Regions from separate parts of the Micromonospora sp. NPDC049101 genome, predicted to be linked through region 1. Evidence: predicted binding sites of a transcription regulator. Region 1 holds the regulator's gene; each other region holds the start of a gene.
The links. Region 1 encodes HrcA, which represses chaperone genes, less so after heat shock. Its sites were predicted from a motif close to GGTTNGCACNCTCNNNNNGAGNGTGCNAACC; they were not measured.
Positions count from the first base shown of each region.

Region 2: a site for HrcA is predicted at 1,234-1,264, ahead of groES (co-chaperone GroES). Genes of this name have one in related genera too.
Region 3: a site for HrcA is predicted at 953-983, ahead of groL (chaperonin GroEL). Genes of this name have one in related genera too.

Region 1 is NZ_JBEZED010000028.1:68,997-72,240, reverse strand. Features, by position in the region: gene dnaJ (molecular chaperone DnaJ) at 1-1,105, opposite strand, end outside; gene hrcA (heat-inducible transcriptional repressor HrcA) at 1,181-2,203, opposite strand; gene AB0B57_RS29805 (DUF4870 domain-containing protein) at 2,314-2,994, shown strand; gene hemW (radical SAM family heme chaperone HemW) at 3,082-3,244, opposite strand, start outside.
Region 2 is NZ_JBEZED010000035.1:74,667-77,910, reverse strand. Features, by position in the region: gene groL (chaperonin GroEL) at 1-715, opposite strand, end outside; gene groES (co-chaperone GroES) at 786-1,100, opposite strand; gene AB0B57_RS32875 (methyltransferase domain-containing protein) at 1,360-2,556, shown strand; gene ybaK (Cys-tRNA(Pro) deacylase) at 2,567-3,046, shown strand; gene AB0B57_RS32865 (substrate-binding domain-containing protein) at 3,227-3,244, shown strand, end outside.
Region 3 is NZ_JBEZED010000007.1:153,026-156,269, forward strand. Features, by position in the region: gene AB0B57_RS12115 (GNAT family N-acetyltransferase) at 1-8, opposite strand, end outside; gene AB0B57_RS12120 (cold-shock protein) at 284-487, shown strand; gene AB0B57_RS12125 (hypothetical protein) at 560-862, shown strand; gene groL (chaperonin GroEL) at 1,178-2,800, shown strand; gene AB0B57_RS12135 (hypothetical protein) at 2,859-3,107, opposite strand; gene AB0B57_RS12140 (GNAT family N-acetyltransferase) at 3,186-3,244, opposite strand, start outside.

The DNA.
Region 1 (3,244 bases):
CGCCCTGCTTGGATAACTCGGCGACCTCCTCGCCACGGGTCTTGGCGAAGTCGCGCAGCATCTTCTCCTGGTCGGGGTCGAGCTTGGTCGGCGTGCGCACGTCCAGGTGCACGTAGAGGTCACCTCGGCCGGTGCCGCGCAGGTGCGGCACGCCCCGGGCGCGCAGTCGCAGCGTGCTGGCCGGCTGGGTGCCGGCCTTGACGTCGACCGTCTCCTCGCTGTCCAGGGTCTTGATGGTCAGCCGGGTGCCGAGCGCCGCCGCCGTCATCGGGACCGTGACGCGGCAGTGCAGGTCGTCGCCCTTGCGGGAGTACACGTCGTGTGGCCGCTCGTGGATCTCCACGTAGAGGTCACCGGCGGTGCCGCCACCCGGACCGACCTCGCCCTGCTGGGCCAGCCGGATCCGCATGCCGTCCTCGACGCCGGCCGGGATCTTGACGGTCAGCGAACGGCGGGTGCGCACCCGGCCGTCACCGGCGCAGGTGGGGCAGGGGTGCGGGATGGTGGTGCCGTAACCCTGGCAGACGGTGCACGGCCGGGCCGAGACCACCTGGCCGAGGAAGGTGCGCTGCACCGACTGCACCTCACCGCGGCCACCGCACGCCTCGCAGGTCGCCAGGTGCGTGCCGGCGGCCGTGCCGGCACCGGAGCAGGTGGTGCAGAGCACCGCGGTGTCGACGGTGATCGGCGCCTCGACGCCGAACGCCGTCTCGTGCAGGTCCAGTTCGAGTCGCAGGATCGCGTCGGCACCCGGGCGGGTCCGTGGTCGCGGGCCCCGGGCACCACCGGCCGCGCCACCGAAGAACGCGTCCATGATGTCCTGGAAACCGACGAACGGGCCGCCGGCACCACCCGGACCGCCCGGACCGCCGGCACCACCGCCACCCGGGGCGAGCGGGTCGCCACCCAGGTCGACGATCTGCCGCTTCCGGTCGTCCGAGAGGACCTCGTACGCGGCGTTGATGTCCTTGAACTTCTCCTGAGCCTCCGGGTCCGGATTGACGTCCGGGTGGAACTGGCGCGCCAGCTTGCGGTAGGCGCGCTTGATCTCGTCATCGGAGGCTTCCCGGCTCACACCGAGAATGCCGTAGTAGTCCCTGGCCACTGCGTTCCGTGTCCTCATGTTCGTCTCGCGTTGTGCCGGTCGGCGGCCGCAGCCGGCCGCATCGGCCCTGACCAATCAGTTCTGGGCCAGCAACTCGCCCACGTAGCGTGCCACGGCGCGGACCGTGGCGATGTTGCCGGGGTAGTCCATCCGCGTCGGCCCCAGCACCCCCAGGCCACCCAGGATGGTGGTGCCCGGGCCGTAGCCGGTGCTGACCACGGAGGCGGCCCGCAGGTTGTCGAACTCGTTCTCGTCGCCGATCAGCACACGGGTCGTGCTCGGCTCGGTCTCGCCGATGAGCTTGAGCAGCACGACCTCCTCCTCCAACGCCTCGAGGATCGGGCGCAGGGAACCCTGGAAGTCGAGCAGACCGCCCCGGGTGAGGTTGGCGGTGCCGGCCAGCGCGATGCGTTCCTCGTGCCGCTCGACGAGCGTCTCCAGCAGGACGGTGGCGAGTGTGGTCATGGTCGGACGCAGCCCGGCCGGCGCCTCCTCGACAAGCGCCTGCACCAACGGTGGCGTGTCGGACAGCCGCGCGCCGGCGAGCTTTTCGTTGACCAGCCGGCGCAGGTCCATGACGTCGTCGGCCGGCACCGGCCCGGGCAGCTCCACCAGCCGCTGCTCGACCCGCCCGGTGTCCGCGATCATGACGAGCATCAGCCGGGTGGTGGAGATCGGCACCAACTCCAGGTGCCGAACCGAGGAGCGGGCCAGGCTCGGGTACTGCACGACGGCCACCTGCCGGGTCAGCTGGGCGAGCAGTCGCACCGTGCGGTGCACCACGTCGTCGAGGTCGACCGCGCCGACCAGGAAACGCTCGATGGCCCGCCGCTCGGCCGGGCTGAGTGGCTTGACCCGGGACAACCGGTCGACGAAGAGCCGGTAGCCGCGGTCGGTGGGCACCCGGCCGGCACTCGTGTGCGGCTGCCGGATGTAGCCCTCCTCCTCCAGCACGGCCATGTCGTTGCGGACCGTGGCCGGGGACACCCCGAGCTGGTGCCGCTCGACAAGCGCCTTGCTGCCGACCGGCTCCTGGGTGGAGACGTAGTCCTCGACGATCGCGCGGAGCACGGCGAGTTTCCGGTCGTCGAGACCCATCCTCCGCACCTCCTGTCGCACGTCGGCCGCCGGCGCCGTGGGGCCGGTCGAGCCGCCCTGGCACTCGACTGTAACGAGTGCCAGTCTACTTCGGCGTACCCACCGGCGCGATGATCAACGGTGGCCCCTCTGGTGCTGCGTTGCCACGGGCACCTACCGTGACACCCATGACTGAACCTCCTCGCCCTCCCGGCGCGGGTGACCCCGGCAACTATCCGCCGGAGCCGAGTTCGTACCCCTCGGCCGAGCCACCCACCGCACCACTGTCCGGGGCGTCTGGCCCGGGCGACTATCCCCCGGCCGGTGGCTATCCGCCACCCACCGGTGACCAACCGCCGTCAGGTGGCTACCCTCCGGCGGGTGGCTATCCGCCGCCCGGAGGCTATCCGCCCGGCGGCTACCCCGCTGGCGGATATCCGACCGGCGGCGGCCCCAGCGGCGGCTACGCCAACAACGAGGACAAGACCTGGGCGCTCGTCGCGCACTTCGGCGGCGCGGCCGGCATGATCATCAGCGGGGGTGTGCTCGGCTGGATCGGCCCGCTGGTGGCGCTGCTGGCCCGCGGCAACCAGTCTCCGACGGCCCGGGCGCACGCCGTGGCGGCGCTCAACTTCCAGCTCATCTGGTCGATCGTCGGCCTGGTCGGCTGGGTGCTGTCCTGCATCGTGATCGGCTTCCTCGGCGTCGGGGCGGCCATCATCCTCGGTGCCGTGTTCGGCATCATCGCCGGCGTCAAGGCCAACGAGGGTCAGCTCTACCGCTACCCGCTCTCGGCCAACATCATCAAGTGACCCGGGCCGGCCGCTCCCCCGGCCGGTCCGGTGCACTGCCGCCGCACCCCGGTGCACCGCTGCTCGGCCCGGGGCGGCGGGCCCGCTTCAGGGCAGCAGGTCACGCACGACCGCGTCGGCGAGCAACCGCCCACGCAGGGTGAGCACCGCCCGGCCGGCCGCGTACTCGTCGGCGGCCAGCAGGCCCTCGGCCAGGGCCCGCTCGGCGCCGGCCCGGCCGGCCGCGTCGAGCACCGCCAGCGGCAGGCCG
Region 2 (3,244 bases), on a different contig from region 1:
GGACCTTCTCCAGCAGCGGCAGCAGCTCCTCGATCGCCGAGATCTTCTGGGTGGTGACCAGGATGTACGCGTCCTCGAGGACGGACTCCTGACCCTCCAGGTCGGTGACGAAGTTCGGCGAGATGAAGCCCTTGTCGAACTGGAGACCCTCGGTCACGTCCAGCTCGGTGGTGAGCATGGAGCCTTCCTCGACGGTGATGACACCGTCGCGGCCGACCCGCTCCATCGCCTCGGCGATGAGATCACCGATCGTGGCGTCCTGCGCGGAGATCGTCGCCACGTTCGCGATCGACTCCTTGCTGGTGACCTCCGCGGCACGGCCGAGCAGCGCCTCGGAGACCTTGGTGGCCGCCGCGTCGATGCCCCGCTTGAGGCCGGCCGGGTTGGTCCCGGCGGTCACGTTGCGCAGGCCCTCGCGAACCATGGCCTGGGCCAGCACGGTCGCGGTGGTGGTGCCGTCACCGGCGACGTCGTTGGTCTTGGTCGCCACCTCCTTGACCAGCTGCGCGCCAAGGTTCTCGTACGGGTTGGTGAGCTCGATCTCCTTGGCGATGGTCACACCATCGTTGGTGATCGTCGGCGCACCGAATTTCTTGTCCAGGACGACGTTGCGCCCGCGCGGGCCGAGGGTGACCTTGACCGCGTCCGCGAGGGCGTTGACACCGTGCTCCAGCAGGTGTCGGGCGTCGTCCGAGAAGCTCAGGATCTTCGCCATTAATGTCCCTTCGAAGCGCCACTGCCCCGGCCCGGCGAGCCGGACCGGGGCAATGGAACTGATCGGTTGCTTACTTCTCGATGACCGCGAGGACGTCGCGGGCGGAGAGCACCAGGTACTCCTCGCCGGCGTACTTGACCTCGGTGCCGCCGTACTTCGAGTAAAGGACGGTGTCGCCGACCTGCACGTCAACCGGAACCCGGTTGCCGTTGTCGTCGACGCGCCCCGGGCCCACAGCGAGGACGGTGCCCTCCTGCGGCTTCTCCTTGGCGGTGTCGGGGATCACGATGCCCGACGCCGTGGTGGTCTCAGCCTCGTTCGCCTGGACCACGATGCGGTCCTCGAGCGGCTTGATCGCAACCTTGGTCGCGGTAGTCACGGGCATACCCTCCTGGGGTACTGGTTTCGTTGCTGGCCGGCGGGGCCAACCAGCGTCAATCTGCCTCATGCCACCGGGCGGGACCGTCGTCGCGGGTGCCGGTCCGCCTGGCGTGCGCACCCGGGTCGCGAGACCCGGAAGCTGGCACCCTCAGGGTGAGAGTGCTAATCGCAGGTTATTCCGTGGCTAGCACTCCGTCAAGGAGAGTGCCAGCGAGTCGCGCCCCGCCAGCCCGGATTTCCGGGTCCACCCGGACAATGACCGGGTGGATCTCGATCAGCTGGCGGCGCTGCGTACCCCCGAGGGGTCGGCCGCGCTCGCGACGGCGGCCGGTCTGGCCGGCGGTGATCCGCTGGTCGCGGCGTCGGCGCTGCGCGCGGCCGGGGTGCCGCCGACGCTGGCCGCGGCGGCGCTCACCCAGGCCGAGCTGCGGCACCGGGCGGCCGGCAAGTTCGGCCCGGTCGCCGCCGGGATGTTCCTCACCCGCCCCGGCCTGGAGCAGGCCACCCGCCGGGTGGTCGCCGACCGTCGAGCCGTCCGGCTGTCCGCGGCCGGCGTGCGCACCCTGGCCGACCTCGGGTGCGGCCTCGGCGCGGACGCGCTGGCCGCCGCCCGTGCCGGCATCCGGGTGTACGGGGTGGAGGCCGACCCGGTGACCGCGGCGATGGCCGCCGCCAACGCCACGGCGGCCGGGCTGGCCGAGCTGTTCACCGTCGAGTGCGGGGATGCCACCGCGTTCGACGTCTCCCGGGTCGACGGGGTCTTCTGCGACCCGGCCCGCCGCAGCAGCGGCACCGGGCGACGAATCTTCGACCCGCGCGCCTTCTCGCCGCCGTGGGACTTCGTCACCGGGCTGGCCGAGCGGGTGCCGCGCACGGTGGTGAAGGTGGCACCGGGCCTGGACCACGCGCTCATCCCGGCGGGTGCGGAGGCGGAGTGGGTCGGTGTGGACGGCGACCTGGTCGAGGCCGCGCTCTGGTGCGGGGAGTTGGCGGAGGTGCCCCGCCGCGCCACGCTCTACCGCCAGGAGGGCGCCGAGACCCGCCGCCACCAGCTCACCGGCTCGGGTGCCGACGAGGCGCCGGTCGGGCCGCCCCGGCGCTACCTGTACGACCCGGACGCGGCGGTCATCCGCGCGCACCTCGTCGCCGAACTGGCCGCCCAACTGGACGCCAACCTGGGTGACCCGAGCATCGCCTACCTCTACGCGGACCAGCCGACCCGCACCCCGTACGCGCGCTGCCTGGAGATCACCGACGTGCTGCCGTTCTCGCTCAAGCGACTGCGGACGCTGCTGCGCGAGCGCCGGGTGGGCCGGGTGGAGATCCTCAAGCGGGGTTCCGCGCTCACCCCGGAGCAGCTGCGCCGGGATTTGCGGCTGGCCGGCGACGCGGCGGCGAGCCTGGTGCTCACCCGGGTCGCCGGCGCACCGACAGTGCTGATCGGTCGGCCGGTCGACTAGCGTCGCGGGTGTGGCAGGACAGGGCACCCCGGCGACGGCACTGTTGGTCAGGCACGGAGTCGCGCACCGCACGCACCCCTACCGGGTGTCGCCGGACGCCCCGAACTACGGCGCGCTGGTGGCGGTGGCGCTCGGCGTGGCACCGGAGCGCGTCTTCAAGTCGTTGGTGACCGAGGTCGACGGCGCGCTCACCGTGGCGGTCGTGCCGGTCACCGGCGAGCTGGATCTCAAGGCGCTCGCGGCGGCGGTCGGCGGCAAGCGGGCGGCGCTGGCCGACCGGGCGGTCGCCGAGCGGGCCACCGGCTACGTACGCGGGGGGATCAGCCCGCTCGGGCAGCGCAGGCGACTGCCCACAGTGCTTGACGAATCCGCGCTGGATCTTCCGACGATCTACGTCTCGGCTGGTCGGCGCGGTCTGCAACTCGAACTGGCCGCGACGGCTCTGGTGGCGCTGACCGACGCCCGCACCGCGCCGTTGCAGACCCGCTGACACCCTTCGTTACGTCGACTACGCCGTGGGATACCCACGGAGTAACAGTCGCGTTGCTGAATTGTTATCGCTGCCAACAAACTAGGCACCGGAGCGGTCTTGTGGAGCCGGTGTGACGCGCAATACGTTGCCGGACACAACAAAAACAACACCTCCCCCACCCCCGAAAGGACCCTGCACATGCGTAAGGGGATCCTC
Region 3 (3,244 bases), on a different contig from region 1:
GTGGTCATGCCCGCATGCCTACCACAGGGGCGGTGCCCGGCACGGTCGAGCTGCGCCGGGCAGTCATCGACGTGGATCCGGTGGATCGAAAAATCAAGCCGGTCGGACCGCCCCGGAAGGTGTCAGATTTGTGGCCGTGCGCGGCCGTCACTCCTCGTGTAGCGTGCGATTTCGGTCACCTTATTCAATGGTCGCCATCGATTGCCGAGGTGGTGGCCGGTGGGCGTCCGGCCGTGCCGAGCGCCAGGTCAGGCAACACCGCGCAGAGTGAGGGAAGTGCACCGTGGCACAGGGCACCGTGAAGTGGTTCAACGCCGAAAAGGGCTACGGCTTCATCGCCGTCGACGGCGGTCAGGACGTGTTCGTCCACTTCTCCGCGATCGAGATGGACGGCTACAAGGCGCTGGACGACGGCCAGCGGGTGGAGTTCGAGATCGCCCAGGGTCAGAAGGGCCCGCAGGCCGAGCACGTCCGCGTCGTCGCCTGAGTTTTCCTCCTCGATCGGCCCCGCGCGTCGGGGCTGGCGGCAGAGGCGCGCAACCGGGTAGATCGGGCCCGTTTGGCCGGCCCGGTCTACCTCTTCGAACACCGCAACCCGATCGGCCGCTCGTCTCGGATGTTCCACGACCGGCCCGACCTCCTACTCGGTCGGGTGGCCCTGGCGGTCATCGTCGTCAACGTGATCTCCGGTGGCCTGGAGGAGGCGGGCACGGCCGCGTTCGGCACGGATCCCCTCTCGTCGCCGGGCACCGCGATCGGGGCGGTGGTGGTGATCGGGGTCACCGCCGTGCTGGTCCTGCCGGCCTACCTCGCCCAGCCAGGTCGGTCTGCTGGTGACGTACGCCGAGCAGCGCGCCCATGAGGAGCCGGTGAACACTGCCGGACTGACGACGGAACTCGGCTGAGCGGCCCCATCGTGCTTGCACTCGGCAGGGGAGAGTGCTAAACAAGTCATTGGCACTCGCATACCGTGAGTGCCAATGGTCGGGACGGTGGGGCCAGGTTGCACCGGCGTGGAGACGCCGGGGCGGCACATGGCCGGTCGTCGCGGGCTATCCGGCCCGGCCGAAGGACGTCGTCGTCGCCAGGTGGCGACGTCCCAAGGTGCGTACACCAGGCGGCCCATCCGGGGCACACATCTCGGGTGGCCCGTGAGTGTCCAGGAGGACAACGCCGTATGGCCAAGATGATCGCGTTCGACGAAGAGGCGCGCCGCGGCCTCGAGCGGGGCATGAACCAGCTCGCCGACGCCGTAAAGGTGACCCTCGGCCCCAAGGGCCGCAACGTCGTGCTCGAGAAGAAGTGGGGTGCCCCCACCATCACCAACGATGGTGTGAGCATCGCCAAGGAGATCGAGCTCGAGGACCCGTACGAGAAGATCGGCGCTGAGCTGGTCAAGGAGGTCGCCAAGAAGACCGACGACGTTGCCGGTGACGGCACGACGACGGCGACCGTCCTGGCCCAGGCCCTGGTTCGCGAGGGCCTGCGCAACGTGGCCGCCGGCGCCAACCCGATGGCCCTGAAGCGGGGCATCGAGGCCGCGGTCGCGAGCGTCTCGGAGGAGCTGTCCAAGCTCGCCAAGGACGTCGAGACCAAGGAGCAGATCGCCTCCACCGCCTCCATCTCCGCTGGCGACAGCACCGTCGGCGAGATCATCGCCGAGGCGATGGACAAGGTCGGCAAGGAAGGCGTCATCACCGTCGAGGAGAGCAACACCTTCGGGCTGGAGCTGGAGCTCACCGAGGGTATGCGCTTCGACAAGGGCTACATCTCGGCCTACTTCATGACCGACCCGGAGCGTATGGAGGCCGTCTTCGACGACCCGTACATCCTGATCGCCAACAGCAAGATCTCGTCGGTGAAGGACCTGCTCCCGATCCTGGAGAAGGTCATGCAGTCGGGCAAGCCGCTGCTGATCATCGCCGAGGACCTGGAGGGCGAGGCCCTCGCCACCCTGGTGGTCAACAAGGTCCGTGGCACCTTCAAGTCGGTCGCCGTCAAGGCGCCGGGCTTCGGTGACCGCCGCAAGGCCATGCTGACCGACATCGCGATCCTCGCCGGTGGCCAGGTCATCAGCGAGGAGGTCGGCCTCAAGCTCGACGCCGCCAGCCTCGACATGCTGGGCCGCGCCCGCAAGGTCGTGGTGACCAAGGACGAGACCACCATCGTCGACGGTGCCGGTGACGCCGAGCAGATCCAGGGCCGGGTCAACCAGATCCGGGCCGAGATCGACAAGAGCGACTCCGACTACGACCGGGAGAAGCTGCAGGAGCGGCTGGCCAAGCTGGCCGGCGGCGTTGCGGTCATCAAGGTCGGCGCGGCCACCGAGGTCGAGCTCAAGGAGCGCAAGCACCGCATCGAGGACGCCGTTCGCAACGCGAAGGCCGCCGTCGAGGAGGGCATCGTCCCGGGTGGTGGCGTCGCGCTGGTCCAGGCCGGCAAGACCGCCTTCGACAAGCTCGACCTGGTCGGCGACGAGGCGACCGGTGCGAACATCGTCAAGGTCGCGCTGGACGCCCCGCTGCGGCAGATCGCCGTCAACGCCGGCCTCGAGGGCGGCGTCGTGGTGGAGAAGGTCCGTAACCTCGAAGCGGGTCACGGCCTCAACGCCGCCAACGGCGAGTACGTCGACCTGCTGGCCGCGGGCATCATCGACCCGGCCAAGGTGACGCGCTCGGCGCTGCAGAACGCCGCCTCGATCGCGGCGCTCTTCCTCACCACCGAGGCCGTCGTCGCGGACAAGCCGGAGAAGACCCCGGCTGCCCCGGCTGGCCCGGGTGGCGGGGACATGGACTTCTGAGTCCAGTTCCGACACACCGAACGGGGCGGGCCGCTGACGCGGTCCGCCCCGTTCGTCGTCAGGTCGGCAGTCGGCGCTGGTTGCGCCGTTTGTGCGCCCGGTCGTACGGCGGGAGCAGTTGGATCGGCGCGTCCACCATCTCCTGCGGCTGCTCGACCACCGACGATTCGCCGTCGGTGGTCATCTCGGCCAGTTGTTCGGCGTCGCCGTAGTCGAGCCGGTCGAACGGCAGTTGGCCGGGGAGTTCGCCGACCGGTTTCCAGGTGATCGGCGGGCCGTCCTCGGTCTGGTCGTCATCCGTGGTCATGGCTGCCTCCTCTACCAAGACGGTAGGGGGCGTCGAAGGCCGATGCGGGCGAATGGATCTATGTCCTGTTTGCCCTGGTTATCCGGACAGCGTCCGTCGGTACAGGAAGAAGACCCGCTCGATTCGCGCACCCGCGC